One region of the Mesorhizobium sp. WSM4810 genome, then DNA from elsewhere that is predicted to be linked to it. Evidence: riboswitches for the same ligand, from Rfam matches in the RefSeq annotation. Region 1 holds a riboswitch; the other holds the start of a gene.
What was found. A riboswitch is a leader RNA that binds a small molecule or an ion and turns the genes downstream of it on or off. The one in region 1 is predicted to bind thiamine pyrophosphate.
Positions count from the first base shown of each region.

Region 2: linked by a shared signal. The riboswitch ahead of thiB (thiamine ABC transporter substrate binding subunit) and the one ahead of thiC (phosphomethylpyrimidine synthase ThiC) in region 1 are both predicted to bind thiamine pyrophosphate.

Region 1 is NZ_JBVVQV010000015.1:112,514-127,817, reverse strand. It holds gene AC0L3O_RS21565 (hydroxymethylpyrimidine/phosphomethylpyrimidine kinase) at 1-57, opposite strand, end outside; gene AC0L3O_RS21560 (thiamine phosphate synthase) at 48-653, opposite strand; gene AC0L3O_RS21555 (thiazole synthase) at 650-1,423, opposite strand; gene thiS (sulfur carrier protein ThiS) at 1,428-1,625, opposite strand; gene thiO (glycine oxidase ThiO) at 1,594-2,595, opposite strand; gene thiC (phosphomethylpyrimidine synthase ThiC) at 2,592-4,421, opposite strand; TPP riboswitch at 4,523-4,639, opposite strand; gene AC0L3O_RS21535 (ABC transporter ATP-binding protein) at 4,722-6,362, opposite strand; gene AC0L3O_RS21530 (ABC transporter permease) at 6,359-7,282, opposite strand; gene AC0L3O_RS21525 (ABC transporter permease) at 7,286-8,200, opposite strand; gene AC0L3O_RS21520 (ABC transporter substrate-binding protein) at 8,283-9,791, opposite strand; gene kdgD (5-dehydro-4-deoxyglucarate dehydratase) at 9,898-10,803, opposite strand; gene AC0L3O_RS21510 (FadR/GntR family transcriptional regulator) at 10,867-11,619, opposite strand; gene trxC (thioredoxin TrxC) at 11,816-12,262, opposite strand; gene AC0L3O_RS21500 (bifunctional aminoglycoside phosphotransferase/ATP-binding protein) at 12,301-13,863, opposite strand; gene AC0L3O_RS21495 (universal stress protein) at 14,192-15,028, shown strand; gene AC0L3O_RS21490 (hypothetical protein) at 15,165-15,304, shown strand, end outside.
Region 2 is NZ_JBVVQV010000005.1:258,063-273,366, forward strand. It holds gene AC0L3O_RS10330 (ABC-F family ATP-binding cassette domain-containing protein) at 1-1,640, opposite strand, end outside; gene AC0L3O_RS10335 (thiamine diphosphokinase) at 1,642-2,286, opposite strand; TPP riboswitch at 2,389-2,502, shown strand; gene thiB (thiamine ABC transporter substrate binding subunit) at 2,546-3,559, shown strand; gene thiP (thiamine/thiamine pyrophosphate ABC transporter permease) at 3,652-5,271, shown strand; gene thiQ (thiamine ABC transporter ATP-binding protein) at 5,271-6,038, shown strand; gene AC0L3O_RS10355 (M48 family metalloprotease) at 6,330-7,757, shown strand; gene AC0L3O_RS10360 (RNA polymerase factor sigma-32) at 7,988-8,851, opposite strand; gene AC0L3O_RS10365 (amino acid ABC transporter substrate-binding protein) at 9,197-9,970, shown strand; gene AC0L3O_RS10370 (amino acid ABC transporter permease) at 10,132-10,812, shown strand; gene AC0L3O_RS10375 (amino acid ABC transporter ATP-binding protein) at 10,809-11,582, shown strand; gene AC0L3O_RS10380 (CarD family transcriptional regulator) at 11,782-12,363, opposite strand; gene fdxA (ferredoxin FdxA) at 12,831-13,169, opposite strand; gene AC0L3O_RS10390 (RNA-binding S4 domain-containing protein) at 13,421-13,807, opposite strand; gene AC0L3O_RS10395 (helicase-related protein) at 13,822-15,304, opposite strand, start outside.

The DNA.
Region 1 (15,304 bases):
GCCGCTGGAGTCCGAGCCGCCGACGACAAGCACATGCGGTTCGCGCCTCAACGCCATCGGCTCGTCTTTTCGATCCACTGGCGCGTTCGCGCTTCCGGATCGGCATCCAATGTGATGTCGGTCATTACCGCGGCGCTGTCCGCACCGGCACCGAAGACGCCCTCGATCCGGTCGGGATTGAGGCCGCCAATCGCGACCAGAGGTGTCGGCGCGATCCGGCGCTTCCATTCGTCAAGCCGTTCGAGCCCCTGCGGCGCCCATTTCATCTGTTTCAGGATGGTCGGATAGACTGGGCCGAGCGCGATATAGTTCGGTCTGGCGGCAAGGGCTGTTTCGAGTTCGAGATGGTCGTGCGTGCTGAGGCCGAGACGGAGACCCGCAGCCCTTATCCGGGTAAGGTCCGCCGCTTGCAGATCTTCCTGTCCGAGATGAATGAAATCGCAGTCCTCCTCGATCGCCAGCCGCCAGAAGTCATTGATGATGAGCTGGCATTTGTAACGGGCGCACAAGGCCTTCGCCTTACGGATCTCGGCGCGCAACGCAGCCTCGTCGAGGTTCTTGACGCGAAGCTGCACCAGCCTGACGCCGAGCGGCGCCAGCCTTTCAATCCAGGCGGCGCTGTCGACGATCAGATAAAAAGGATCGAGTTTCATTGAAAGACTGCCCGGCCAATTGTCGGCGTCGATGGGACGGCGAGGTCGCGCGGCTCGAGCAGGCCCGAGCGATACGCCTCACGGCCGGCATCGACCGCCTTGCCGAACGCGCGCGCCATGCCGATCGGATCGGCGGCCTTGGCCACTGCCGTGTTGAGGAGCACCGCGTCGAAGCCGAGTTCCATCACGAGAGCCGCGTGAGATGGGCGGCCGAGGCCCGCATCCACGATCAGCGGGACATCCGGGAAATGGCCGCGCATCGAGCGGAGCGCGGTGATATTTACCGGTCCAAGCGCAGAACCGATCGGCGCGCACCAGGGCATGAGCACCCTGCATCCGGCTTCCAGCAATCGCTCGGCGACGACGAGATCGTCCGTCGTGTAAGGAAATACAGCAAAGCCGTCGTCGCACAAGATTCGCGCGGCCTCGACCAAGCCGAAGACGTCAGGCTGCAGCGTGTCATGATTGCCGATCACCTCGAGCTTGATCCAGTTCGTGCCGAAGACCTCGCGCGCCATATTTGCGGTCGTGACGGCTTCCTTGACGGAGTGACAACCGGCGGTGTTGGGTAGGACATGCAGCCGCAGCGATTGGATAAGCGACCAGAATTTCTCGCCACCCTTGCCGCCGGCCATTTCGCGGCGCAATGAGACGGTCACCGCGGACGCGCAGGATGCCTTGACCGCATCGGCAAGAATGGCGGGCGAGGGGTACTGTGCGGTGCCGAGAAGCAGGCGCGACGGAAGCTTGGTTCCGTAAAGCTCGATCACGTTGCTAACCTCCTTGCATGGGTGAGAGGATTTCGATCCGGTCGCCGTCCTTCAGCTGGAACAGCGCCCGCTCAGTCGCGTGCACAACCTCGCTGTTCACTGCCGTTGCAAGCCAGTTGCCTTCGTAGTCGAGCGCCGCGAGAAGCTCCGCCAGGGTGGCGGCGGTGATCTCATGCGCTTCGCCGTTGACCGTCAGTTTCATCAGCAAGTTCCACCGGTTTGTCAGAATCGAAAACAAGGTCGGCCGCCCGACGCGCCATGGCGGGGGCCAGAAGGAAACCATGGCGGTAGAGCCCGTTGATCGCGACGGTCCTGCCATGCGCTTCGACGCGCGGCAGGTTGTCGGAAAACGCCGGGCGAATGCCGACGCCCGTCTCAACGATCGCGGCCTCGCCGAAGGCGGGATGAACCGAATAGGCGGCGTTCAGGAGTTCCATTATCGCCCGCACCGTGACCGGCTCCGTGGACAGACTCTCGACCATCGTTGCACCCGCCATGAAATGATGGTCGGCGCGCGGCGCCAGATAGAGCGGCAAACGCGGGTGCAGCAGCCTGACCGGGCGCGACAGCGAGATGTCCGGTGTACGCAGGATCAGCATCTCGCCGCGAACGCCGCGAAGCCTTTCATCGCTGGACGCCATTCCTATGCAGTCGATCTCGCGGTCGAATCCCGTCATGTGCAGGGCGTCCATTCCGAAGCGGAACTCGACGCCGCTTCCGGCGAGTTTTTCATGCAGCGCCGCCATTGCACGGCGTGGGTCGAGATGGGCTTCGCCCGGGAAGAACAGCCCGCGACGGAAGCGGTCGGCGAGATCGGGTTCCAGGAGCGCGATTTCGTCTTCGTCGATCCGCCGATGACCCGACGTGCGGCTTGCAAACCGGTCGAGTTCGCCCGCATCCCGCGGCGTTGCCAGAACGAGCGTTCCGGCCCGCGTGACATGACCCGGCAGGACCGCATCCCACCAGTCGGCGGCATCGCGTCCGAGATCCAGCACCGGCTGCTCGGCGCTTTCGCGCTCGCACCAGGGCGCCAGCATGCCGCCGGCCATCCATGATGCGTTGCCGCCAAGGCCATGCCGGGTCTCGGCAATGGTTACCGCAGCACCGCGGGCGGCGAGTTCGAAGGCGGCGGTGAGGCCGGCGACGCCAGCCCCTTTGACCAGCAGCCTCATGACGGCTCCGGCATCTTCGGCATGGGCGGTTCGCCGTCCACCGGCATATAAAGATTGCCGCCCTCGCGGTACTTCGCGGCCATCGCCGCCATGCCCTCTTTCTGTGCCTCGGCCCGAATGTCGTGGGAGATGCGCATCGAGCAGAATTTCGGCCCGCACATCGAGCAGAAATGCGCCAGCTTGTGCGCCTCCTTCGGCAAAGTCTCGTCGTGGAAGGAGCGCGCGGTTTCGGGGTCGAGCGACAGGTTGAACTGGTCTTCCCAACGAAACTCGAAGCGTGCGCGGGAAAGGGCGTCATCCCTGACCTTCGCCGTCGGATGACCCTTGGCGAGATCGGCGGCGTGCGCGGCTATCTTGTAGGTGACGACGCCCGTTTTGACGTCGTTGCGGTCGGGGAGACCGAGATGCTCCTTGGGCGTGACATAGCAGAGCATCGCCGTGCCGTACCAGCCGATCATTGCCGCGCCGATGCCTGAGGTGATGTGGTCGTAGCCGGGTGCGATGTCGGTGGTCAGCGGCCCAAGCGTGTAGAAGGGCGCCTCGCCGCAGACTTCGAGCTGCCTGTCCATGTTCTCCTTGATCTTGTGCATCGGAACATGGCCCGGCCCCTCGATCATGACCTGGCAATCCTTGGCCCAGGCGACCTTTGTCAACTCGCCGAGCGTTTCCAGTTCGGCGAACTGCGCCGCGTCGTTGGCGTCGGCGATCGAGCCGGGACGAAGGCCGTCGCCGAGCGAGAACGACACGTCGTAAGCGCGGCAGATGTCGCAGATTTCCTCGAAATGCTCGTAGAGGAAGCTTTCGCGGTGATGATGCAGGCACCACTTGGCCATGATGGAGCCGCCGCGCGACACGATGCCGGTGACCCGGTCGACCGTCAGCGGGATGTAGTGCAGCCGCACACCGGCATGGATGGTGAAATAGTCGACGCCCTGTTCGGCCTGTTCGATCAGCGTATCGCGGTAGATTTCCCAGGTCAGGTCCTCGGCGATCCCTCCGACCTTCTCAAGCGCCTGGTAGAGCGGCACGGTTCCGATCGGCACAGGCGAATTGCGGACGATCCATTCGCGGATGTTGTGGATGTTGCGACCGGTCGACAGGTCCATGACGGTGTCGGCCCCCCAGCGGATCGCCCAGACCATTTTTTCGACCTCTTCGGCCATCGACGAGGTGACGGCTGAATTGCCGATATTGGCATTGATCTTGACCAGGAAATTGCGGCCGATGATCATCGGCTCGCTCTCCGGGTGGTTGATGTTGGCTGGAATGATAGCCCGTCCGCGCGCTATCTCGTCGCGCACGAATTCCGGCGTGACGAAGTCCGGGATCGCCGCGCCGAAAGAGTTGCCGTCGCGCTGCATCCCGCCGCGTAAGCTCTCGCGGCCGAGATTCTCGCGAATGGCGACGAACTCCATTTCGGGGGTGATGATCCCGGCGCGCGCATAGGCAAGCTGCGTCACCGCTTGGCCCGTTTTTGCCTTTAGCGGCCGGTGGCGCACGGGAAATTCCGGCGTCAGGCGCTCACCTGACGCAAAGCCGTTGTCCTCCGGCCTGACACTGCGGGCATCGTGGAATTCGACGTCGCCGCGCACCGTCACCCATTCATTGCGAAACCTGGCGAGGCCCTTTTCGATGCTGGTTTCGACAGTCGGGTCCGTATAGGGGCCGGACGGATCGTAAACGGTGACAGGCGGTTCGCCTGCCGTCGGATGGACGGCGATTTCCCGCATCGGCACCCTGATCTGCGGGTGAATCAGGCCGGGTTTGTGGATTTTCCTTGAGGCGGGCAGCGGTCCCGTCGACACGGCGGGGGAAATGGCATTCATTTTGAGGCTCCTTTGCTCATGCATTGGAGACCCAGTTCTGTGCCGGAAGGATGAAAAGACGCTTCTGCCTGCCTGCTTACAGGTTTTCGGGCATGGACTCCCCCAAAGCGCTTGCACCGTCCCTACGCCAGTATGAACTGGATCAGGTTCAACGGGTCACTGCGCCGCGAAAGCCAGCAGTATCTCAGCCCCTTGCCGGGACCCCCCTGGTGAATGGGTCAAATTGAGCGGGCGATCGCCATTTTGTCAAGCGCATTCGGCCCATCAATCGGCAACGCTTGCTGGGCGCGCGCGGACGAACTATTGAGCCTGCGTTAGCCATTTGGGCTGCGGCACCGCCTGCAGCAGGCTTTGCGTATAGTCGTGGCGAGGCGCCCCGAACAGCGCCGCGGTTTGGCCTTCCTCGACAATCCTTCCGTCTTTCATGACCATGATCCGGTCGGCGAAATGGCGCACGATCGGCAGGTCGTGGGTGATGAAGATATAGGAGAGGCCGAGCCTCGTCCTGAGGTCGGCCAGAAGGTCGATCACCTGCGCCTGGATAGAGACGTCGAGCGCCGAAACCGCCTCGTCGCAGACGATCAGTTCCGGCTCGCTGGCAAGCGCGCGCGCAATGGCGATGCGCTGCCGCTGGCCGCCGGAAAACTGATGCGGGTAGCGCTCGGCGTGCTCCGGCAGCAGCCCCACCAGTTCCAGGAGCTCTGCCACGCGAGCCTTCCACCTGTCCTTCGGCAGGATATCGCGGTGGATCACCCAGGGCTCGGAAATGATCGAATAAACGCGCATGCGCGGATTCATCGATCCGTATGGGTCCTGGAAGACCATCTGGACCTTGCGCCGAAACGCCATGAGGCGCTTTCCATTCATGTCGAAGATGTTCTCACCGGCAAAGACCGCGCTGCCGGCGCTTGGCGCGTTCAGCCCCAACAGCATGCGCGCGACGCTCGATTTGCCGGAGCCGGACTCGCCGACGATGCCGAGCGTTTCTCCTCTCCTGACCTCGAAGCTTATGTCGTCCACCGCCTTGAACGTCCGCTTGCTGCTAAAAGCTCCGGAAGCAAGCTCATAGTGCTTGGTGAGATGTTCCACCTTGAGCAGCGTCTCGCCGGCGATCGCCGTCGAACGCCTGTTCGGCGCCTCCGCTGCGTTGCCGTGGGGCAGGGCGGCGATGAGGCGGCGCGTATAGGGGTGCTGCGGATTGCTGAAGACCTCCTTGGCGATGCCTGTCTCGACGACCTTGCCGCCGTTCATGACGATGATCCGGTCCGCCATGGACGCGGCGACTTCGAGGTCGTGGGTGATCATGATCAACGCCATGCCGGTTTCGCGCTGGAGATCGCGCAGCAGATCGAGGATCTGCGCTTGCACGCTGACGTCCAGGGCAGTCGTCGGCTCATCGGCGATCAGGATGTCCGGTTTCAACGCGATCGCCATGGCAATCATCACGCGCTGGCGCTGTCCGCCCGAGAACTGATGCGGATAGAAGTCGACGCGGTTTTGCGGCTCTGGAATGCCGACGCGCCGAAGCAGTTCTATCGTCTTGGCGCGTGCGCCCTTGCCGCTCTCTGCGCCGTGGCTCTCATAGACCTCCTCGATCTGGCGCCCCACCGTGTAGACCGGGTTCAAATAGGCGAGCGGATCCTGAAAGATCATCGCAATCCTGCGGCCGTTGATGCTTCGGCGCGCCTCGGCACCGAGGCCTGACAGTTCGACGCCATCGAAGAGGCAGGAGCCGGCCACGATGTCGCCTGGCGGACAGTCGATGAGATCCATCACCGTGCTGGTGCTGACGCTCTTACCCGAACCGCTTTCGCCGAGGATCACCAGCGTCTCGCCACGGCTGACGTGGAAAGAGACATCGTCGACGGCGCGTATCGGTTCATCGTCCGAAAGAAAATCGACGGTCAGACACTCCACCTTGAGAATGGTCGCGTTGCTCATCGGGCAGCTTTTCGCAATGTCTGAAGGCGCCAGCGTTGCTGCGGATCGGCGACGGTGCGGGCCCAGTTCGAGAGGATGTTGAGCGACAGCGTCGTCAGCATGATTGCAAGGCCCGGCCAGAATGCGATCCACCAGGCGGTGGCGAGATAGCCGCGGCCGTTTGCGACCATTGCGCCCCAGGTGAAGTCGGGTGGCTGAATGCCGAGGCCAAGGAAACTCAGCGCCGATTCCGACAAAATGACGGTCGCGAAATCAATGGCTGAAATCGTCACCAATGTCGGCAGGACCAGGGGGGCGATGTGCCGGATGATGATCCGGGCCGGCTTCGCGCCCATGGCTCGCGCCGCGCTGACGAACATGCGCTCGCGCAACTCCAGCACTTCCGCGCGCGCCGTTCTGAGGTAGATCGGCATGCGCGTCACGGCGAGAACGATCACCAGGTTGGTGATGCTCGGACCCAGCGTGTAGAGCACGATGAGCGCCAGCAGCAGCGAGGGAAAGCTCATGACGACATCGGCGAGGCGCAGGATGAGATGGCTGTACCAGCGCTCCGAATAGCCCGCTATCAGGCCCAGCGTTCCACCGACCAGCATCGACGCGAACACCGCCGCCGCGGCAATGCCGAATGTGTTCTGCGCGCCGACAATCAGCCTGGCCAGGATGGGCCGGCCGAGGGTGTCGGCGCCAAGGACGTAGATCCAGCCACTGGCCAGCGAGAACGGGGCAAGATTGCGCTGGCGCAGGCCCAGCCGCGAAGCGGCATCGCCCACCAGCCACGGGCCGAGGACCGCAGCGAGCACGACGATCACCAGGAAAATGGCGGCGGCGAGCGCAAGCCTGTCGCGCTTCAAATAGGCGAAAAGCACGCGGCCGCTGCCTGGAACGGCCGCCGGCTTGATGTCGGGGGTGATGATCGTCATGGCTCAGTACCGGATGCGCGGATCGAGAACCGCGTAGAGGAGGTCGATCGCGATGTTCAGGATGAAGATGGCGGTTGCCGTCACCAGGATGGTCGACTGGACGACGGCAAAATCGCGCTGGATGATCGAATCGATCATCAACTTGCCGATGCCGGGCCAGCCGAATATCGACTCCACGACGACGGCGCCGTTGACGAGGCTGGTCGCCAGGTCGCCGGCGACCGTGACGACGGGCAGCAGCGAGTTGCGAAGCGCATGGCCGAAGATGATCTTCTGCCGCGGCAGGCCCTTGGCCCTTGCGGTCTTGATGTATGGAGAGGCAAGCGCCGACAGCATGGTTCCGCGCACAACCTGCACCAGGAGACCGAAAGGGCGAAGCATCAGCACGAAGGTCGGCATGATCCAGTGGACCCAGGTGCCGGTGCCCGATGTCGGCAAAAGCCCGAGCCCCACGGCGAAGACAAGGATGCCGACGATGGCGACCCAGAAATCCGGCGCGCTTGCGCCGGCCAGCGAGACGAGGCTGGCGATACGGTCGAAGATGCTGCCTGGCCACGCGGCCGCCAGCGAGCCGACAAGGATTGCCAAGGCGGTCGACAGCGTGATCGCGACGACGGCCAGCTTCAGCGTTTCCGGGAACGCCTCGAGCGCGACCTGCATCGCCGAGCGGTTCTGGCGCAGCGATTCACCGAAATCCAGCTGCAGCAGATCGCGCAGATATCCCAGAAACTGCCAATGGATCGGCTGATCGAGGCCGTTCAACCGCGCGAACGCGGCCCGAGCTTCTGCAGTCGAGTCCAGAGGCAGGTACAAGGCGGAAGGATCGCCGGTGAGCCGTGTCAGGAAAAAAACCAAGGTCAAAAGACCGATGACCGACAGGATGCTGTGCGACGCCCGGCGTCCAAGATAGATTATCATTTCGGATGCCCTTCGGCGGATATCGACGGAGGCAGCGGGTCAGGGGGCGCAGGGCGACGACCGCCTGGCACCCCCGTATCGCTCAGTCTTTGATGGCGATATTGGCCAGCGGTATTTCGCTGTTGGTGGTGATATCGGGCTTCCATTCCAGCCTGGTGCCAACCCGGGTGTAGCCGATCATGTGGAACATCGGGATGTCCGCCACCACTTCGTTGCGGGCCTTGCCGAAAATCGCCTTAAAGCTGTTGGTGCGGGCTTCGCCGGTCGCCGCCAGTGCCTCGTCTATCTGCTTGTCGAATGCCGGATCGGCCAAGGTCGAGTAGCTGCCACTCGATCGATAGAAGATCGGCACCGTGAAGGCCGCATCGCCCTTGTTGTTGTCATGCATCATCTGCAGGAGATTGGGGCCTCGCTCCGCCGGGAACGGCTTTTGCAGATAGCGCAGCCAGTCGGCGACATCGAGCATGGTAAGCTTGACGTTGAGACCGGCGTCCTGCCACATCGTCATCATCGCCTCCATCGCTTCGGCGCCGTTCGGATAGATGCCGTTTCGCCCGATGAGCTTGATCTCGGTGTCGACCGCGACACCCGCCGCGCGCGCCTCTTCGATGAGCTTTTTCGCCTCTTCCGGATCATACGACCAAGGCTCGAGCGCATCGTCATGGCCGTTGATCCCGGAGACGACCATCTGCGACGCACGCTTGACGTCGTCGCCGAACAGCTGCGCAAGGCCCTCCCAGTCGATCGCCAGGTTGAGCGCCTTGCGCACGCGCAGGTCGTCGAGCGGCGGCTCGGCGGCATCGATGCGGATGGCAGTGGTTTCGGAGTTCAGGTAGGCGAAATCCGTCTCCGGATTGCTGGCGTCCTGGATGGCAATCGACGGTGTCAGGTCGGCTTCCCCGGTTTCCACCATGGCGGCTCGAATCGAGGATTCGGGTCGCCAGACATAGGTTGCCTTGGTGATCTGCGGCTTGTTGCCCCAATAGCCGTCGAATGCGTCCAGCACCACGGTCTGCGGGGAAAAGGTCGACAGCGTGAACGGGCCGGTGCCGACCGGATCGTTCACCGCCTGGTCGACCGGCGTCTTCGGCGAGACGATCATGACCACGCTCAACAGCGTCGGCATGATGGGCTCGGGCCTGTCCGACTTTATTTCGACGGTCAGCTTGTCGACCGGCGTCAGCGTCAGTTTGGCATCGCCGAATTTCGCAATGTTGCTGCAGGTAAGCTTGCCGCTGATCATCCGGTTGATGGAGAAGACGACCGCATCCGCATTGAGTTCGGTTCCGTCCTGGAAGTTGACGCCCTCGCGCAGCTTGATCCGCCAGGTGGTCGGGTCCACGCTGGTCCACTCCGTCGCCAGTTTCGGCTGGGGCTGTCCGCTGACCGGATCGATGACGGTCAACGATTCAACCACGTTTTGGCTGAGTATCTGGCCGACATTGGTGATGATGGTGCCGCAGGGCTCCAGATTGGCCGGCTGCTCCGGCAGGACGATACGGATCTCCTGCGCCGCTTCCTGTGCGACGGCCGATGGCGCGGCAGCGGTCATCAATACGACAGCTGCAATCGCATGAATGCTTCTGTTCATGTCACTCCTCCCTTTGAGCTTCCGTTTGGGATCTTCCGTTTTTGGCTGGCGCACGAGACGATCCTCCTCATCCCGTGCGGCCGACAATTTGCCGATCTCGCGGCAGCTAGGCGGCGATCTTCTCGATCAGTCCGCGCAGCACGTCTTTCTCCTGCGGCTTCAGATCGGTCAGCGGCGGCCGAAGCGGGCCGGGTGTCCGTCCGATGAGCTCGACGCCGGCCTTGATGATCGACACCGGATAACCTTGCTCGCGATCGCGCAAAGCCGCGAAGGGGAAGAAGAAGCTGTGGAGGATTTCTTCCATCACAGCGCGATCACCTGTCCGCATCGCCCTGTAGAAGCGCTGGGCCAATTCCGGCACGAAGTTGAAGACCGCGGAGGAATAAGTCGTCACGCCGGCGCCGTTGAAGCCCTCGGCGAAAAGCTCATGCGTGGGCATGCCACCGATGTAGCAGAGCCGATCGCCGAGCTTTGCAGTGACGTGGCGGACAAGATCTATCTTGCCTGTGCCGTCCTTGAACCCGATGAGGTTTGGGCACGCGTCAGCAAGGCGGGCAACGGTGTCGGCATTGGCGACCGAGTTCGCACGGTTGTAGATGATGACGCCGAGGCCGGTGGACTGGCACACGGCTTTGACATGCCGAAAAATCCCTTCTTGCGAGGCCTCCATCAGATAGTGGGGCAGAAGCAGGAGACCGTCGGCTCCCGCAGCCTCGGCGCGGCGGGCGATTTCCGTGGCGAGCGCCGTGCCGTAGCCGCAGCCGGCGATGATCGGCACGTCTCCCGAGGCATCCTTGGCCGCGCGGGTAACGTCGGCGACCTCTTCCGGCGACAGGGAGAAGAATTCACCGGTGCCGCCGGCCGCGAACAGGGCAGCGGCACCGAACCCCGACAGCCATTCGACATGCGCGCGATAGCTTTCGAGATTGAGGCTGAAATCCTCGTTGAAATGCGTGACCGGAAACGACAGCAGCCCTGAAGCGACACGCGACTTGATTTCATCTGGCGACAAAGGAACTCATCCCACAAATTAATATGATGTCATCTAGATTCATATGATGAGTATCCAGACGAGTCAACCGCCGGTGTTGTCCTGATTTGTCGGGCGCCGGATGGTCAGGGCGCGATAGCGCTTTATCCCGGTCACCAAATGGCGGCGCATCGCCTCACGCGCCTTTTCCGGGTCGCGGGCGAGGATTGCATCGGCGATTTCCCTGTGCTCCTGCAGAATCGGATGGTCGCGATTGGGCAAGGGGTCGACGCCGCCCATCATCGTCTTGAACTTCACCCGCGGGATCATCCGCCGGCCGACATGTTCGAGGAAGGCCTTGAACCTGGCGTTATTGGTTGCGGCGGCGATCGCCATGTGGAACTGGAAGTCGGCATCGTCCGTGGGTTGCCCTTGCGCCATGAGGTCGGCGAACCTTTCGACCTGGGCCTCGATTTCGGCCTCTTGCGCCGGCGAGCTGCGGGCGGCGGCAAGACCGGCTGCCTCGACTTCGATGCCGATGCGCAGCTCGAGCTCTTCGATGATGTCCGAGATCTTGTTCGTTTCGTCGGTGAACAGCTTCAATCCCTCGTCGACGGGTTTCGCGCCGAGAACGAAGACGCCGGCGCCTTGCCGCGATTCCACCAGTCCGTCGGCGCGAAGCGCGGCAATGGCCTCCCGGACCACGGTGCGGCTGAACCCGAACCGGTCGATCAGCGCGGGTTCTGTCGGCAATTTATCGCCAGGCGCATAAAAGCCGGCTTCGATCTGGTCGCGCAGCGCATCGGCAACTTGAGAGACGAACGACCGCCGGGACGTTCGATGTTCGGCCTGCTGCATGGGTCCTCCCAACTTTGCCGGATCTGAGGATTCATACTCCCAGTGCGGGCCAAAAGCGAGGTCATCATATGAAAATTCGTCGTTCGATGTCTCGAACTTCTTAAGGTCATCATATGGCTTTTGTGCTCAGTGTCGGCCATCAATTCGCCCGTCGTGCTGGGCACGGCGATCAGCGAAATCCACGCAGTAGCAGCTTTCAGGCTGCGGCCGGCAGGTGATCGCGGACCCACCTGACGATCTGTCCCGCCGTCATTGCGCCGGATGTGCGCGCAACCTCCCGTCCGCCGTGGAAGATGATCATGGTCGGAATGCCGCGGATGCCGAGCCTGGCTGCAACGGCCTGCTCATTGTCGGAATTGAGCTTGATCAGTCGAACATGCGGCTCCAGTTCGTTGGCTGCCGCTTCATAGGCCGGCGCCATCATCTTGCACGGGCCGCACCATGGTGCCCATATGTCGACGACGACGGGGAGGCTGCTTCGCGTGACCTGGCGATCGAAACTCTGTGCATCGACGTCTGCCGGATGACCCGAGAACAGCCTGGAGCCGCACTTTCCGCATTTCGCGTCCCCGGCATCGCCTGCCGGCGGCAGGCGATTGACCCCGCCGCATTTGCCGCAAACCACCAGTTTTTCCTGCGTCATTCCCATTTACCCGTCTTTATGCGCGTCGATCGTCGCCGTCACGATGCGGTCTTGAGTGGAGGATTCTGCGCAAAAGCGACCGCGTCCGAAACCTTGGCCAATTCTGCGGCGATATCGGCGAGCTTTCGATCGGCGTCGACCTTGCGCCAGTTGGACGGGGTAGCCTTTCGCTGCAATTGCCGCGACAAGATATCGACTGTGGCGTCAGAAGGACCGCCACTGCGCTCGCTCACCCGCTGCCAAAGAACGAGCGGATCCGCCTCCAGCCAGAATCCGGCGAAAGCAACGTCTCTGCCGTTTGCAGCTTTCTCGATGCGGTTGCGATCGGCCGGCCGGTCAAAGACGGCATCGGCGACCACCGAACCGCCTTCGGCAATGATCAAGTCGGCGCGCCATGCCATTTCGCGGTAGACGCGGTCCGACACATCAGGTCGATAAGCCCTGTCCGGCAGCTTCGTCTCGGCTGGCACCCCATGCAGGGCTTTGCGGATGCGGTCGCTTTCGACAATGCGTGCGCCGGGCGGCGCGCCAACATGTGCGGCGAGTGCCTCGGCAACGGCCGTTTTGCCGGAACCGCTCAAGCCGCCGATGGCGATCAGCCGAGGAGGCTTTTCCTCGAGAAGTGTTCGGGCAAGCTCGAAATAGGATCTGGCCTCGGCAAGCAGCCCGCTGGAATCGTCACCGCTTTCCTCGATCTGGGTTGCGGTGACATGCGCGCGCACCGCGGCCCGCACTGCCATGAAAAACGGCAGGAGGATGAAGCCGTCCTCGTCGTCTGCTTCGTCGAGATAGCGGTTCATCACCAGGTTGGCGAGTTCCGGAAAGCTGCGATGCCAGAGGTCCATCAGCAGGAAAGCCAGGTCGTAAAGCACATCGATGCTGGCGATCTGGTCGTTGAATTCGATGCAATCGAAGAGGCGGGGCTCGCCGTCGAAGAGACAGATGTTGCGCAGATGCAGGTCGCCGTGGCATCGTCGGATCTTGCCTGCCGTCTCCCGCCGGTCGAGCAACTCGCAATGACGGGCGAGGGCGGTGCGAAACATCCCGGTGAATGCCTTTATCTCGGCTTGCTCGAAAACATGGCTGGTGGCAAAGCCGGCTTCGTTGATGGCGAGCACGCCTGCCAGGTTGCAGGATCCGCTCCCCTTGTGGACCTCCGGCGCGCCACGATGATAGCGCACGATCATGCGCGCGACATCCGTCATCAGCGCAGGCGTCAGTTCGCCACCGACTGCCATTCGGTCGAGCAGCTTCGACTGATCGAAGCGGACCATCTCGATCGCCACATCGACCAGTTTGCCGCTTCCGTCGAAGGCCAGCTCGCCGCCGGCCTCGCGGGTGACGCGCCGCACCCCCAGATAGAGGCCGGGGGCAGTCCTGGAGTTGAGATCGACCTCCTTCTCGCAAGCGGCGAGCCGCAGCGCTGGGGTCGAGAAGTCGACATAGGGCAGCTTGACCGCTCGCTTGATCTTGTAGGCGCGCTGGCCAACCAGGAATATCCGCGAGATATGGGTCTCGATCGCCTCGACCGGTCCGCTCTCGCCATATGCGGCAGGGTCCATCAACATCGCGGCCACGGATTGCTGATCCTCGACGATCATCGGATGCCTCTTTGTTTTGTACCCAACCTGGGGAAGCCAGCGAGCGTGGTCGCTGAAATTCCACGCCATCAGGCCCTTGCTGCCACAGCGCCTGGATATAACCAGCCAGGTCACGAATGCGTTCCGTGCTGCTGCTGCTCCGGTGTTCGGGGCGTATTCTTGGCGTCCTCCAGCGGCCTGAAACCTGTTGGCGTCGGCACGTGGGCATGTTGATACGGATCAAATGATGACCGGCGGCGTTCTTGACTCAGCGCTAGCAGCGCGCCGAGCCGTCTCGCTGTTGTTGCAACGACGATTGGGCTTTGGGGCAAAATCGGGAGCAGCCGCCATGGCTTTCAGGACGATACTTGCCGTTACGGGACCGCACGAGGGAGACGGTGATCTCAAACCTGCCGCCGACCTGTGCAACGAGATCGGCGCCCATCTTGCTGTTCTGGTCGTTGCCGTAGCTGCGCCGCCACCAGTCGGGGAGTATGCCGCGGTCGTTTCAGAAGCCTGGCTGGACGAGCGTCGGGCCGTCGAGGATCTGTTGAAGAAGCGGACTGCTGACCTGTCGGCTTTTCTCGCCGGCAGCGTGCTTTCGGCCGATGTCTCCAGCGAATATCCGGAAGCCGGCTGGGCCGACGACACCATCGGCCGCCGTGCCCGCTATGCCGACATTACGGTCATTGGACCGGAGCTGCTCGCCAACGAAACGCTGAAAAGCAAAGCGATCGAAGGCGCATTGTTTTCTTCGGGAAAGCCCTTGCTGCTCATCCCCGCGGGGGCGCAGCCGACCCTGAAGCCGAAACGCGTGCTGATTGCATGGGACGCCCGTCTGGAGGCATCGCGTGCCGTCCGCGAATCCCTCGGCCTGCTGCCAGGCGCCGATGAGGTGCACCTCGTTATGGTCGATCCGGTGGAGGACGAGTACCGCCACGGGGCCGAATCCGGAGCCGCCGCCGCCGCCTATCTCGCGCGGCATGGCGTGAATGTCACGGTCGACCGGCTGCCCAGCCTGGACCATTCAGTCGTCGACGTGCTTCGCCGGCACGCGCTCGACATCGCCGCCGATCTGATGGTGATGGGGGCTTACGGTCATTCCCGGTTGCGCGAGCGCATCTTCGGTGGCGTCACCGTCTCGATGCTTGAAGACCCGTCGATGCCGATCCTTATGGCGCGTTAGCCGCCGGCGCCCGTCATTGGCATCCCTTTTTAAGTCCCAAGGGACACTGTTGCCGCCCATCTAGCCGTCTCATCGGTATCGGCGGAGCCGCGAATCTGTGGTAAGCCGCCGCTCAACCAACCAAAGGACGACACCTGTGAGCGAACCGACCGTGGCCGAGGCGACCGAAAGTATCTATGCATCGCTGCGGGCGGACAATGCCGACATCGACGCGCATATCGCGACGCTTAAGGTGGCGATGACACGAGAAGGGATAAAACAGGCGGTGTTCGATCC
Region 2 (15,304 bases), on a different contig from region 1:
TCGATCTTCTTGGGCAGCGATTCCAGCGCGAATTTCTGCTTGAACGACAGTTTTTTCGCCGGGCCCTTCGGCGCAGTTGCCTCGGTCCTGGCTGCCGCCGCCACTTCACTCGTCTCGGCCTTCGGCCGTGCCTTGCGGTCGTCCAGCCTGGTGCCGCCGCGCTGCGCCAGCATGTCGGAATAGCCGCCGGCATATTCGATCCAGCGGCCGCCGCCTTCCGGCGCGATCAGGCTGGTCACCGTGCGGTCGAGGAAATCGCGGTCGTGGCTGACCAGGATGACGGTGCCGGCAAAACCGGCGACCAGTTCCTGCAGCAGTTCCAGCGTCTCCATGTCGAGATCGTTGGTCGGCTCGTCGAGCACCAAAAGATTTGCCGGCCGCGCCAGCACGCGGGCGAGCAGCAACCGCGCCCGCTCGCCGCCCGAAAGCTCGCGCACCGGCGTGCGCGCCTGTTCCGGCTTGAACAGGAAGTCCTTCATGTAGGAGACGACGTGGCGCTGCTCGCCGTTGATGACAAGGTTCTCGCCGCGGCCGTCGGTGAGATATTGCGCCAGCGTCTCTTGCGGGTCGACCGCCTCGCGTTTCTGGTCGAGCGTGGCGATCTCCAGATTGGTGCCGAGTCGCACCGTGCCTGAGTCCGGCTTCAATTCGCCGGTCAGCATCTTCAGCAGCGTCGTCTTTCCGGCGCCGTTCGGGCCGACCAGGCCGACGCGGTCACCGCGCTGGATGCGGGTCGAGAAACCCCTGACCACGGTGAGGTCGCCAAAGCTCTTCTCGATGTTCCTGGCCTCGATCACCAGCTTGCCCGATTCGGCGGCGTCGCTGGCCACCATCGTCGCCGCACCCTCGGCGCCACGATGGCCGCGAAAGCGCTGGCGCATGGTCTGCAATTCGCCGAGCCGGCGCATGTTGCGCTTGCGCCTTGCCGTCACGCCATAGCGCAGCCAGTGCTCCTCGCGCACGATCTGGCGGCCAAGCTTGTGCTGCTCGCGCTCTTCTTCTTCCAGAACGGTGTCGCGCCATTCCTCGAAATGGCCAAAGCCCTTGTCCAGCCTGCGGGTCTGGCCACGATCGAGCCAGACGGTGGCGCGCGACACGCGCTCGAGGAAGCGGCGGTCGTGCGAGATGACGATCAGCGCCGAAGAGGTGCGGGCGAGCTCCTCCTCCAGCCATTCGATGACCGACAGGTCGAGATGGTTGGTCGGCTCATCGAGGAGGAGAATGTCGGGCTCCGGCGCCATGACGCGGGCCAGGGCAGCACGGCGGGCTTCGCCGCCGGAGAGATCGTTCGGCCGTTCCTCGCCTGACAGGCCGAGATGCTCCATCAGATAGGTGGCGCGGTAGGGATCGTCGGCGGGTCCGAGCCCCGCCTCGACATAGGCGCGGACGCTGGCGAAACCATCCATGTCGGGCATTTGCGGCAGGTAGCGCACTGTTGCCGAAGGCTGGCGGAACACCTCGCCATCCTGCGGCTCGATCAATCCCGCAGCGATCTTCAGCAACGTCGACTTGCCCGAGCCGTTGCGGCCGACCAGAGCGATCTTGTCGCCCGCCGACGCCGTCAGTTCCGTCCCGTCGAGCAGCGGCGTGCCACCGAAGGTCAGTTTTATCCCGTCGAGATTGAGAAGCGGCGGCGCCATGTCAGCTTTCAGGTAGGGGGAATGGATGGGCGAGCAACAGCGCGCGGCCGCTGCCCAGCGCGACTTCGAGCCGGCCCTTGACCTCGTTGGAAATGGTCAGCGACGAGCCGAACGCCACCTCGACATGGTTCAGCGGCCATTTGGCGCCGGTCACGGTCAGACCGGCAAGGTCGGAGAAGCCGAGAATCGAAAACAGCGTGCCGTCGGCGTAGTCGAAGCCGGCCTTTCCGGGAAGCAAGGGCACGCCTTCCTGTGCGCCACTGGTCAAAAGCACCTCTGTCCCTGCCTCGGCCAGCCGGACCCCGAGCGCCAGGTGCAGGAAGGCGTGGTCGGTGCGCTTGCCGCCGAACGCGCCGGCGAGCACGAGGCTGGTCGCGCCGCGTTCGAGCGCGGCGGCGATAGCCAGTTCGCCGTCGGTCTTGTCCTTTTCTGCCGGAAACACCTGGCGCGGCACGGCGGCGAGCTCGTCCGGCAAATCCGCCGGCACCGAATCGAAGTCGCCGACCCAGAGTTCCGGCGTCAGGCGCAGAGTCCGGGCATGGCTGATGCCGGCGTCGGCGGCGATGACACGCGTGCCTTCGACCTGGCGGTCGAGCAGCGGCGTGCCGATAAGGTCGCCGCCAAGCAGGATGGTGAATTTGCTCATATGCGTGGCCCTTACCAGCCCTGCTTGCGAAACGGAAGGCCGCGGTCTGGATGCCCGGCAAACTTCCGCTTGCGCCGCAGATGGGCCGGGCCTATGTGTCGAAGCGCTCTAACGGGGTGCTGGACGCGATCTTCGCGGGCCGGCTGAGAGGCAACCTGCCAACCCGCTGAACCTGATCCGGTTTGTACCGGCGGAGGGATTAGACGTTTCGGACAACCCGACGCCTCAATTCCCTTCAACGCCAACGAAGGAGGCGCCGATGCGCACGTTTTTATACACACTTGTTTCGGCAGTGCTGCTCGCGGCGACCGTTCTCGCCGGCACCGGGCCGGCATCCGCGCAGGAAAAACTCACCGTCTATACCTATGAGAGCTTCACCGCCGAATGGGGTCCAGGCCCGGCGGTCAAGAAGGCGTTCGAGGCCGAATGCGGCTGTATTCTCGAATTCGTCGCGGTCGCCGACGGCGTCGCCCTGCTCAACCGCGTCGGGCTCGAACGGGCCGCGACCAAGGCCGACATCGTGCTCGGCCTCGACACCAATCTGACGGCGGAAGCCAAGGCCACCGGCCTGTTTTCGCCGCATGGTGCCGTCATCGACGTCAAGGTGCCGGGCGGCTGGAGCGACGATATTTTCGTGCCGTTCGACTATGGTTATTTCGCCGTCGTCTACGACACCGAAAAGCTGAAGACGCCGCCGAAGAGCCTGAAGGAATTGGTCGAGGGCAATGCCGATGAAAAGATCGTCATTCAGGATCCGCGCACCTCGACGCCCGGTCTCGGCCTGCTGTTGTGGGTGAAGTCGGTTTATGGCGACAAGGCGCCCGAAGCCTGGGCCAAGCTTAAGGCAAAGGTGCTCACCGTGACGCCGGGCTGGAGCGAGGCCTACGGCCTGTTCACCAAGGGCGAGGCACCGATGGTGCTGTCCTATACCACGTCGCCGGCCTATCACATGGTCGCCGAAAACACCCAACGCTATCAGGCAGCGTCCTTCGACGAGGGCGCGTATCTGCAGATCGAGGTTGCCGGCATCACCAAATCAGGTGCGAAGAACCCGTTGGCGAAACAGTTCCTGACTTTCATGACCGGGCCGAAATTCCAGGATGTCATTCCCGAGACCAACTGGATGTTCCCTGCCGGCAAGACCGAGAAGCCGCTCAATCCGGCTTTCGACAAGCTCGTCAAGCCGACCAAGACGTTGCTTTTCAGCCCCGAAGAGGTCGCCGCCAATCGCAAGGCCTGGGTCGACGAATGGCTGTCGGTGATGAGCAAGTAGCTTGTGATTGAGAGATGATCACTCTACGGCGCCGGGAACTCGGCCTCAGCCATATTTTCTGCTTCGACGATCGTTGAACTAGGCAGGGCGGCATGCGTACCGGATATCCTGCCGACCCCCGCGTCACCGCCGGCACAATTGCGCTTGCCGCTGTTGCGCTGCTGATCGGCGGCGCGTTCGCCGGGCTCATCGTCGAAGGCGCCCGCGATCCGTCCGGCGCCGCGTCGGCCTTCGATTCCTACCTCTTCCGCGTCGCCCGATTCACGTTGTGGCAGGCATTGCTGTCGACACTGCTCTCCGTCGTGCCAGCGCTGTTCGTGGCGCGGGCGCTGTCGCGGCATCCGCGCTTCTTTGGTCGCGGCCTGATCCTGCAGCTCTTCGCCGTGCCGCTCGCGCTGCCGGCCATCGTCGCAGCACTCGGGATTCTGGCACTCTATGGCCGTGCAGGCTATTTTGCCGGCGTGCTCAGCGCGATCGGCGGTCAGGGCTGGCCGGGCATATACGGCCTGTCCGGCATCCTCGTCGCCCATGTCTTTTTCAATCTGCCGCTGGCGACGCGGCTGTTCCTCGAAGCGCTTGCGACAGTGCCGGCCGACCAGTGGCGGCTGGCGAGCCAACTCGGCATGGGCGCCAGGCCCGCCTTCCGGCTGATTGAATGGCCGACGCTGCGCGCGGCGCTGCCGGGCGTCGCCGGGCTTGTCTTCATGCTCTGCATCACATCCTTTACCATCGTGCTCACGCTGGGCGGCGGGCCGCGTGCGACGACGCTGGAGGTCGCCATCTACCAGGCGCTGCGTTTCGATTTCGATCCTGCCCGCGCGGTGACGCTGACAGTGCTGCAGATCGCGCTGACCTTCGTCGTCGTGCTGGCATTGATGCGGCTCGGCGCCAATACCGTCGGCGACGCCAACCTGCCGGCGGCTTCGCGCCGCTATCTTTCGGCCGGCGCCGCCGAGACCGTGCTGAACGCAGCATTGATCATCCTCGCTTTGCTGTTCGTCGCCGGGCCGATGGCGGCCACGGTGACGTCAGGCTTTGGCGCCGATCTCGGCCGGCTGGCCGGCGAGAGCGCGGTGCGGCAAGCGGCGCTGACCAGCGCCGTGCTCGCCTTGCTGGCGGCGCTGCTTGCAGTGGCGCTGTCGCTGTCGCTGGTCATGGCACGCCGGGCGCTGGCCTTGAGGCGTCGCGTCGGCGCCAGGACGCTGCTCGAATACGCCACCGATACCGGCGCCGGCTTCGTCCTCGTCGTGCCGCCCGTCGTCATCGGCGCCGGCTGGTTCCTGCTCCTGCGGACCGTCAGCGACGTCTTTGCCATCGCCCCTGTCATGGTCGTCGCCGTCAATGCGGTGATGGCGATGCCGTTTGCCATCCGCGCCATTCGCCCCGGCTATGATGCGGCGAGCGAACGCCACGAGCGGCTCTGTTTGCTGCTTGGCATTTCGGGCTGGAATCGTTTCCGGCTGGTCGACTGGCCGTCGCTGCGGCGGCCGCTCGCCACCGGTTTCGCGTTCGCGATGGCTTTGTCGCTCGGCGATCTCGGCGTCATTGCCCTGTTTGGCAGCGACTCCCTGCAGACGCTGCCTTATCTCTTGCTGGCCCGCATGGGTAGCTACCGCACGATGGACGCGGCCGGCCTGGCATTGCTGCTCGGCCTGGTCTGTCTCGCGCTTGTCCTGGCCGCGGACTGGCTGGGACGGGGAGAAAAATCATGATGCTCAACAGCGAAAACGGTACGGCTGTGCGGCTGGAAAAGGTCTCGTTCAGCTATGGCGAAGCGCCGTTTTTATTCGATGTCGAGTTCGCCGCCTCGAAGATCACCGCCATCATGGGGCCGAGCGGCTCGGGAAAATCGACACTGCTCAACCTGGTGGCCGGCTTCGAGACGCCGCGATCGGGCCGCGTGCTGATCGGTGGCGGCGATGTCGGCGGCAAACCGCCTTCGGCGCGGCCAGTGTCGATGGTGTTCCAGGAAAACAATCTCTTCGCCCATCTTTCGGTCGAACGAAATGTCGGCCTTGGCCGCTCGCCATCGCTCAGGCTGACCGAGGCCGACCACGCTGCAATCGCCGGGGCGCTCAAGCGCGTCGGCCTTGCCGGCAAGCAACGGCGCCTGCCGCGCGAACTCTCCGGCGGCGAGCGGCAGCGCGTCGCGCTCGCCCGCGTCCTGGTGCGCGACCGGCCGGTGCTCTTGCTCGACGAACCGTTCGCCTCGCTCGGACCGGCCTTGCGCGACGACATGCTCGATCTGGTAGCCGACCTCCAAGCGGAGCGGCGCATGACGGTGCTGTTCGTCACCCATCAGCCGGAGGACGCCCACCGTATCGGCCAGGACATGGTGTTCCTGGACAATGGCACGGTTGCCGCAACCGGGACTGTCGCCGATTTTTTTACCAAGGCTGGACCGGAAGCCTTTCGGCGCTATATCGGTGCAGGTCCGTTTGGCGCAGGATCACGAGATGTTGCCCGGAAGCGGACATAATTTACGGCCAAACCGGCTTCAGGCGATGTGGCGTTTGCTTGCCATGGTCAAAGTAGTGTGGCTAGGTCCTCCGATACTGGTCCGGCATAGGTTGTGATTTGCCACTACGGTGCCATCCGCGCTCGTGGGCTCGAACGACGCTGTGGCAGTTGATTTTGCGCATGATCTGAAAATCGATGCCCGATTTTCGGGCCATGTGCTGAGAGCCGAAAGGAAGCTGTTCTGCCGACCGGCACAGACAGAGTGAGAAGGAAACCGCTGGCGCGCTTCCTGGCGCTGGCCGGCTTTGCCATGGCGTTGGCAAGCTGCCAGATGTTCACGCCTCCGGACGTTCAGGAATCCGGCTTCCAGCCTTCCAGCAAACCGGTCACCGTCGACAATGTTGCCGCCAACAGCAAGGTCGCCGAAATGGCCAAGGCGCAGCATCCGCGCATCCTCGCGACCTATGGCGGCGAATATTCCGATCCCAAGCTCGAGCGCATGGTCGCCAAAGTCGTCGGCAGCCTGACGGTGGTTTCGGCCAACCCGAGCCAGACCTACCGCATCACGATCCTCAATTCGCCCAACGTCAACGCTTTCGCATTGCCTGGCGGCTATCTCTACATCACGCGCGGCCTGTTGGCGCTGGCCAACGATTCGGCCGAGCTCGCCGCGGTCATCGCGCATGAGATGGGCCATGTTACTGCAAACCACGGCTTGCAGCGCCAGCAGCTCGAGGCCGAGGAAGGCTTTGCGACAAAAGTCGTCTCGGATGTGCTCGGCGACAGCCCGACCGCCAAGGCGGCACTGATCCGCGGCAAGTTGCGGCTTGCCCAGTTCTCGCGCAATCAGGAGCTGGAGGCCGACGGCATCGGCATCAAGTCGATCGGCGAGGCGGGCTTCGATCCGTTTGCCGCCGGCCGCTTCCTGCAGTCCATGTCGGCCTACACCGATTTCCGCTCGATCAGCGGCGCCACCGACGCCAGCCTCGACTTCCTGGCAACGCACCCGAACACGCCGCAACGCATCGATCTGGCGCAGCGCCACGCCCGCCAGTTCGGCGCGCCCGGCGTCGGCACGCGCGACCGCGACGCCTTCCTCGCCGGCATAGACGGGCTGCTCTATGGCGACACGCCGGAGGAAGGCTATGTGCGTGGCGAAACCTTCCTGCATCCGGGGCTCGGCGTGTCGTTCTCGGTGCCCGACGGCTTCATCATCGACAACTCGGCCGCGGCGGTGACGGCAACCGGGCCGGGCGACATAGCGATCCGCTTCGACGGCGTCTCGATCGACAGGAACCGATCGCTGACCGACTACCTCCGCAGCGGCTGGGTGGCCGGTCTCGACCAAAGCAGCGTGCGCCAGGAAACAATCAACGGCAACGAGGCGGCGACGGCGCATGCCAGCGCCGAGGGCTGGCAGTTCGGCATCGCGGTGATCCGCGCCGGCGGCCAGGTCTACCGGCTGCTGACGGCAGCCCCCTCCGCCAGCACCTCGCTGGACGCGGTGGCGCGCTCGGTCAGCGGCTCGTTCCGGATCTTGAGCGCGGCCGAAAAAGCAGCGCTGAAGCCGCTGCATATCCGCGTCGTCACGGTCCGGCCCGGACAGACCATGGGTTCGCTCGCGGCGCAGATGGTCGGCGTCGACCGCAAGCTCGACCTGTTCAGGGTGCTCAATGCAATGTCGCCCGGCGCAGCCGTTTCGGCGGGCGACAAGGTCAAGATCATCACCGACAGATAGGGTGTGTCGATATTCAGGTGATGCCGGCCCGCAAACGGCAATTTCCTGCGCTTCCGACCTTCGCCGGCCGGAGCACTCATGAGCGGTCGCGGCAGTAAGGCTACGGCCGGCGTAGGCCGGTGCTCACGTACTTTATGTACGCTCCGCTCCGGTTCTCGGAAACCACCTGGTTTGGTCGCTTCGCGCCCGTGTTCGACTCCGACTCGTCCTAACCTGAATCGCAACACACCCTAGGCGGCGGTCGCCAGAAACTCGGGGTTTTGCTTCACCAGCGCTATCTTGAGCTTTTCCATGGCGCGTGCCTCGATCTGGCGGACGCGTTCCTTGGAGATGCCAAGCGCCTCGCCGAGGGCTTCGAGCGTCGCGCCCTCGTCGCTCAGCCGGCGTTCCTCGATGATCCTGAGCTCGCGGGCATTGAGCGCGCCGAGCGCGGTTTTCAGCCAGATAGAGCGGCGTTCGACATCGATCGTGTCGCCCACCACTTCGTCCGGCAAAGGATCGTCCGAAACCAGGAAATCCATTCGCTCGGTGGCGCCCGCATCGTCGGCGAGCGGCTGGTTGAGCGAACTGTCCGGGGCCGAAAGGCGCGAGTCCATCATCGCCACATCCGCCTCGGAGACGCCGAGCGCCACCGACACCTCGCGGTAGAGCGAGGTGTTCGAGATCGGCTCGGCACCGTTCGCCAAGCGGGCGCGCAGGCGCCGCAAATTGAAGAACAGCGCCTTTTGCGCCGAACTGGTGCCGCCGCGCACGATCGACCAGTTGCGCAGGATATAGTCCTGCATCGAGGCACGGATCCACCATGTCGCATAGGTCGAAAACCGCACCTCGCGCTCCGGTTCGAAACGGGCCGCTGCCTCCAGCAGGCCGACATGGCCCTCCTGCACCAGGTCGCCGAGGGGCAGGCCATAGTGGCGGAACTTCGAGGCCATGGAAATAACCAGCCGCATATGCGCCATGGCGATTTGGTGCAGTGCCTGCTGGTCGTTGTTTTCCTTCCAGCGCAGCGCGAGAACATGCTCCTCGTCGCGCTCGAGATAGGGGGCTTTCATCGCCGCGCGGACCATGGTTCGCCCTGCCGTATCTTCCATCATGCCACGCTCCCTGTTCCGGGCGTTGCGGTGCGTTCGCTCGCCCCTGAGCTGGCATCGTGGTTGAATTGGCGACGCCGCGCCCTACAACAGCCAACAAACGTGCCACCCGCGCGAATGGTTCCGCCGCTGATGTCGCGTGGATTGCACTGTTCGAACGCTCGATACGGCGGTCGCTCCTCGGCCGGTTGGCGTGAGTCGATGTAGTTTTGAGAATTGGATTTCGAAAGTGTCTCATTTTTGAAATCTGGTTCCTTATTTCGCCAGGCTGCATCTGTCAGTTTCCGGCGCTCACAAATGCGCCGGACGCCGGCCCCGGACGCCGGCCAATGACGGGATCACAGAAAAATGAAATGGCTCAAATCGCTTATCGTCGCCGCAACACTGCAGGTACTGGCAGGCACATCAGGCCATGCCGGCGCCAATCTCGATCAGATCAAGCAGGCCGGTGTCTTCAAGGTCGGCACGGAAGGTACCTATGCCCCCTTCACCTATCATGATGCCTCGGGCGCGCTGGTCGGCTTCGACGTCGAGATTGCCAAGGCGATCGCCGAGCGACTCGGCGTCAAGGCCGAATTCCTCGAAGGCAAATGGGATGGGCTGATCGCCGGCCTCGACGCCGAGCGCTATGACGCTGTTATCAACCAGGTCGGCATCACCGAGGAGCGCAAGGCCAAGTATGATTTCTCCGATCCCTATATTGCTTCCAAGGCGGTGCTGATCGTGCGCGGCGACAATACCGACATCAAGAGCTTTGCCGACCTGAAGGGCAAGAAGGCGGCGCAGTCGCTGACCTCGAATTTCGGCAAGCTCGCCGAAGCGAACGGCGCCGAACTCGTCGGTACCGATGGTTTCGACCAATCGATCCAGCTGCTTCTTACCGGCCGCGCCGATGCCACCATCAACGACAGCCTGTCCTTCCTCGATTTCAAGAAGCACAAGCCCGACGCCAACGTGAAGATCGCCGCGCAGGAAGAAAATGCCGACTATTCCGGCGTGCTCGTGCGCAAGGGCGATCCGGAACTGGTCGCCGCCATCAATCGGGCGCTGGCCGATATCAAGGCCGACGGCACCTACCAGAAGATCGCCGACACTTACTTCGGCCAGGACGTTTCGAAGTAGGCGCATTTCACGGAGCGGGCCGGTTGCCGGCCCGCATGGCAAAGGATCGCGGCGAGCCGTCTTTGACGGCCGCCGCTTTTGGCGTGATATGACGACACTATGGTCGCGCCTCGATGCTGCCGGGCCGATTTTTGGGCGGCAATCTCGCAAGGAGAGTTTTCGTGCCGCACTGGCTGCAATTGATGCTGGATTCGTTGCCCACGCTGCTATGGGCCGCGCTGATCTTCACCGTGCCGCTAACGCTGCTGTCGTTCGCATTCGGTCTCTTCGTAGGACTGGTCGCAGCGCTCGTCCGGCTGTTCGGCCCGAAGCCGCTGGTCGCCGTGGTCCGCTTCTATGTCTGGATCTTCCGTGGCACGCCGCTTCTGGTGCAGCTCTTCCTGATCTTCTACGGCCTGCCCTCGGTCGGCATCCTGCTCGACGCCTTTTCAGCCGCGTTGATCGGCTTCACACTCAATATCGGCGCCTATACGTCGGAGATCATCCGCGCCGTCATAGGCTCGGTGCCGAAGGGGCAGTGGGAGGCGGCCTATTCGATCGGCATGACCTGGGGCCAGGCGATGCGACGCACTATCCTTCCACAAGCGGGCCGCGTCGCGGTGCCGCCGCTGTCCAACACCTTCATCTCGCTGGTCAAGGATACATCGCTGGCCGCCGCCATCACGGTGCCGGAGATGTTCCAGGCGGCGCAGCGCATCGTCGCCACCACCTACGAGCCGCTAATCCTCTATGTCGAGGCGGCGGCTCTCTACCTGGCGCTGAGCTCGGTGCTGTCGGCGTTGCAGACGCGCCTGGAAAAGCGGCTCAACCGCTATGGCGGCTTCCTCGAGGCGCGCCCATGATCGGCCTCACCGACATCGAGAAGCGCTTTGGTGACAATCTCGTGCTGAAGGGCGTGACCGTCACCATCGAGGAAGGCAGCGTCACCGCCCTTGTCGGCCCCTCGGGCGGTGGGAAAAGCACGCTTCTGCGCTGCATCAACCTGCTCGAGATCCCGACCTCGGGCACGGTGCGCATCGGCGACGACGCGCTCGAATTCCATCCCGGCGGCAAGGTTCCCGGCAGGGCCATCCAGCGCCTGCGGCTTCAGACCGGCATGGTGTTCCAGAATTTCCAGCTGTTTCCGCACCGCACGGCGATCGAAAACGTCATGGAGGGGCTGGTGACGGTGTTGAAATGGCCGGCCGGGCGAGCGCGCGAGCGGGCGCTCGCCCTGCTCGAAAAGGTTGGTATGGCGCACAAGGCCGACGCCTGGCCGGCGACGTTGTCAGGCGGCCAGCAGCAACGCGTGGCGATCGCCCGGGCGCTGGCGCCATCGCCGAAAGTGCTGCTGTGCGACGAGCCGACTTCGGCGCTCGATCCGGAACTGGCGCAGGAGGTGGTCGACGTGCTCGGCCAGCTCGCCAGCGAGGGCACCACCATGGTGATGGCGACGCATGATTTGCGCCTCGCCTCCAAAATCGCGCAGGAGGTGGTGTTCCTCGACGCCGGCAGCGTCGTCGAGAAAGGCCCCGCCGCGGTTCTGTTCAGCAATCCGGAGCGCCAGCGAACCAAGCGGTTTATCGCGACGCTGAAGCAGGAGGCAGAGAAGGAAACCGGTGGCGAAATTTAAGGCATGTCGCCCAAAAAGTGCGTAGCGGTTTTGGGGTGACGATCACTAATGCAGGGCGCGCGGTGGTTTTGCGATCACGACATGCATAACAACAACAACAACCTAAAGCGCGTCGCATGAATCCAGTCAAACGCGACGAGCTTAGGAATAAAAAAACCCGGCGCGAGGCCGGGTTTTTCCAAATTAAGGCGAGAAGCGCTCAGGCTGCTTCTTCCTGCTCGGCTTCTTCGTTGTCGGCCTTGGCGCCGCGCTTCGGTCCCTTGTTGAGGTTCACCTCGATGAGGCGCACCGCTTCGGTTTCCGACATGCGGTTGACGGCCGCGATCTCGCGCGCCATGCGGTCGAGTGCCGCCTCATAAAGCTGGCGTTCGGAATAGGACTGCTCCGGCTGATTGTCGGCGCGGTAGAGGTCGCGCACAACTTCCGAGATCGAGATCAGGTCGCCGGAATTGATCTTCGCATCATATTCCTGGGCGCGGCGCGACCACATGGTGCGCTTGACGCGGGCGCGGCCCTGCACGACCTTCAGCGCGCGATCGACGTAATCCTCTTCCGACAGCTTGCGCATGCCGATGGAGGTCGCCTTGGCGACCGGAACCTTCAGACGCATCTTGTCCTTCTGGAAGTCGATGACGAACAGTTCCAGCTTGTGGCCCGCAACTTCCTGCTCGTCGATCGAGACGATCTGGCCGACGCCATGCGCCGGATAGACGATGTACTCGCCCGTCTTAAAACCGTGACGCGCTGCGCTGGACTTCTTCTGCGGGGTGATTGTTGCCATTACGCCATGAACTCCTTGGTGTGGAACCGGCATTCTGCCGGTCGAACTCGCGCGATCGGGTACCGATCGTTAGCCGCACAACTACGAACCCACCGGAAAAGCCGAGGGCGGCAAATCGCATAGTCGCGACTGCCTGCCCCAGATCACTCTGGTCCGGATTGAAAAATTCACCTTTCAGTGATTTGGGGCGTTTGCGCCATAAATCGACGTTGTGTCACCGGCATGTTTGGTTCGTGTAGCACAAAAAGTCGGAAGAATCAAGGTTTTGCTGCACGCGCGAAGGTCAAGCGCGATCTCCGCCTGTCAAGGCAGTTAACGTGCGGTGCCTGTCAGCACGCGTGACGCCGATCAAACCGGCGTCGCCATTACGGTGCCACGCGCTCGTTTTGGACGCGCAAGGACGCTGTGACACTTTGATCTGGCGCATAGTCCTTCCGAAAATCGATTTCGATTTTCGCGGTCGAGCGCTAGTCACCCTGGCCGGGCTCGGGAGAAAAATATTTTTCGAACTTGCCGGCCTCGCCATCGAAGGACTTGGCGTCGGCCGGAGGCTCCTTCTTGGCGGTGATATTGGGCCATTTATCGGCGTATTCGGTGTTGATCTGCAGCCATTTGTCGAGCCCTGGCTCGGTGTCCGGCTTGATCGCGTCGGCCGGGCATTCCGGTTCACAGACGCCACAGTCGATGCACTCGTCGGGATGAATGACGAGCATGTTCTCGCCCTCATAAAAACAGTCGACCGGACAGACCTCGATGCAGTCCATGTATTTGCATTTTATGCAATTATCGGTCACGACATAGGTCATCGGTCGGCTCCGGGACGTCCCGTTTTATCAGGGCGACGTGGCGTCCAATCGGACGCATAAGGTACGCTCTAACACTTTGAATCCACGCATCGTGCTCTTGGAAAATCGATATCGATTTGTGGGCCGATGCGGTAGGCTTTCTTGGTGAGGTAACGTCTTTGCCTGCCGCTTGCAAGGGCAGCCATTGCGCGTGATGCCGGTGTTTCCGGAATGGATTTCCTGCCGGTGATGCGACGAAAGCCGGTTATGCGTCAGTCGTCGCCGAACAACCGGTCGGTTTCCCGGCGTTCCTTCTTGGTCGGGCGGCCGCTGCCGGCATCACGCAGTGCGGGGATCGCATCGCGAACGGCCTCGCCCTTTGGTGCCGGCGGCGGCGAGATATCCTCGTAGAGCAAGCGCGCTTCCTCGGCGGGACCGCGCCGGCTGCCGGTGCCGAGCACCTTCCAGACGAAGATGCGCCGCTCGAGAGTGATGGTCAGGACGTCGCCGAGGCGGACCAGATCGGAGGCCTGCGCTGCTTTGTCGCGATTGATGCGAACGCGTCCGGCCACCACCAGCTTCGCCGCCAGCGAGCGCGATTTCACCGCACGCGAAAAGAACAGCCATTTGTCGATGCGCTGGCGGGCACCAGTGACCATCGGAGCGAACGAACTTACTTCTTCAGCTGGTCGCGCAACGCGGCGAGCTTGGCGAAGGGGGAATCCGGGTCGAAGCGCACCGGACGCTCCTCGCGAGGCTTCGGCTGGAACGCGGGCTTTCCACCAGGCGCGCCGCCCTTGCCGTCCGGCCTGCCGCCTTTCCAGTCGGGCCGGCTTTCGCGACGATCGGGGCGCTCGCCCTGCGGCTTGCCGTCGCGCCGTTCGCCTGGCTCGCCCTGGGGCTTGGGCTTGAACTTGCTGCGGTCGAAGCGCGGCTTGCCGGCGCCGTCGCGGCGTCCTTCACGGGCGGGCCGGTCGCCTGGAGCGCCGGCCTGCTGCCCGGCCTCTGCCGGCGCGTTGCTGCGGCCATCGCGCGCTGCTTGTCCGCTGCGCGGGCGATTGTCCCTGTCACGGGGCCGGTTGTCGTGGTGGCGGTGGCGTGGGCGCTGGTCGAAGCGGCCCTGCCGCCACAACAGGATGGGTTTTGGTTCCTCTGCCTCTTTCTCGGCCTCTGGAGCAGCCTCGCCGGTGGCGGCTTCCGCCGCCGCGGCAGGTTCGGCCGAGACTGCTGCCGTTGCGGGCGAGGCTTCGGAAGCCGGCTCCGCCGGTGCGACCTCAAGCACGGCGGTTTCGGGTGCTGCCTCTCGAGCTGCGGCTTCAGCTGCAGGCAGTCCCTCTACCGTGACCTCAGGCGGACTTTGCAGCTGAGCTTCTGCGACAGGTTCCGCTTCGGCAGCGGGTTCCGCGAGAGCCTCCGCCGTGGCTTCTGCCACTGCATCCGGCTCTGGACTGTCGGCCGGCGCCTCGGCGGCTGCGTCGGCAATCGCGGTTTCCGCTGCCTTGGCCTGCTCGGCTTGTGCCTCCGCCGCCTGCTTGGCCGCGGCGGCTTCGCGCGCGGCATTGTCCTGTGCCTCGAGCCGTGCCTTCACCTCGACAGCCGGCTTCGGCTCGGCCCGGTAGCCGAGGCCTTTCAGAATCTCTTCCATGTCGTCGGCCGTGGCGCCGAGAATCGACATCATCGGCGGCGTCACCATGAAGGACTGACCGTCATAGGCGCCGTCGGGGCGCTGGCCGAGGCCCGGCTTCCAGTTGGTTGCGGGCCGGATCAGGTCGGCCAGCCGTTCGAGGATGTCGACGCGCACCGCACGACGGCCGAGATTGCGGTAGCCGGCCAGCTTGTAGAAGGTCTTGTCGAAGGTGGGATCGATGACCACCGAGGTGCGGCCGGAGGCCAGCGCGTGAACCACGTCGCCAAAGCCGGGCTTGTCCTTGCCGTCGTTCTGCAGCGCCCACAACAGCGTCACCAGTCCGGCCGGGGCCGGCTTGATCAGCGCGGGCACGAAGACGTGGTAGGCGCCGAAGCGCACGCCGAGCCGGCGCAGGGCGGCGCGGCCTTCCTGGTCGAGCGACTTCATCTCCTCGGCGATGTCGCGGCGGTTGATGAGGCCGAAATTCTCGACGAGCTGGAAGGCGATGCCGCGGCCGATGCCGGTGATC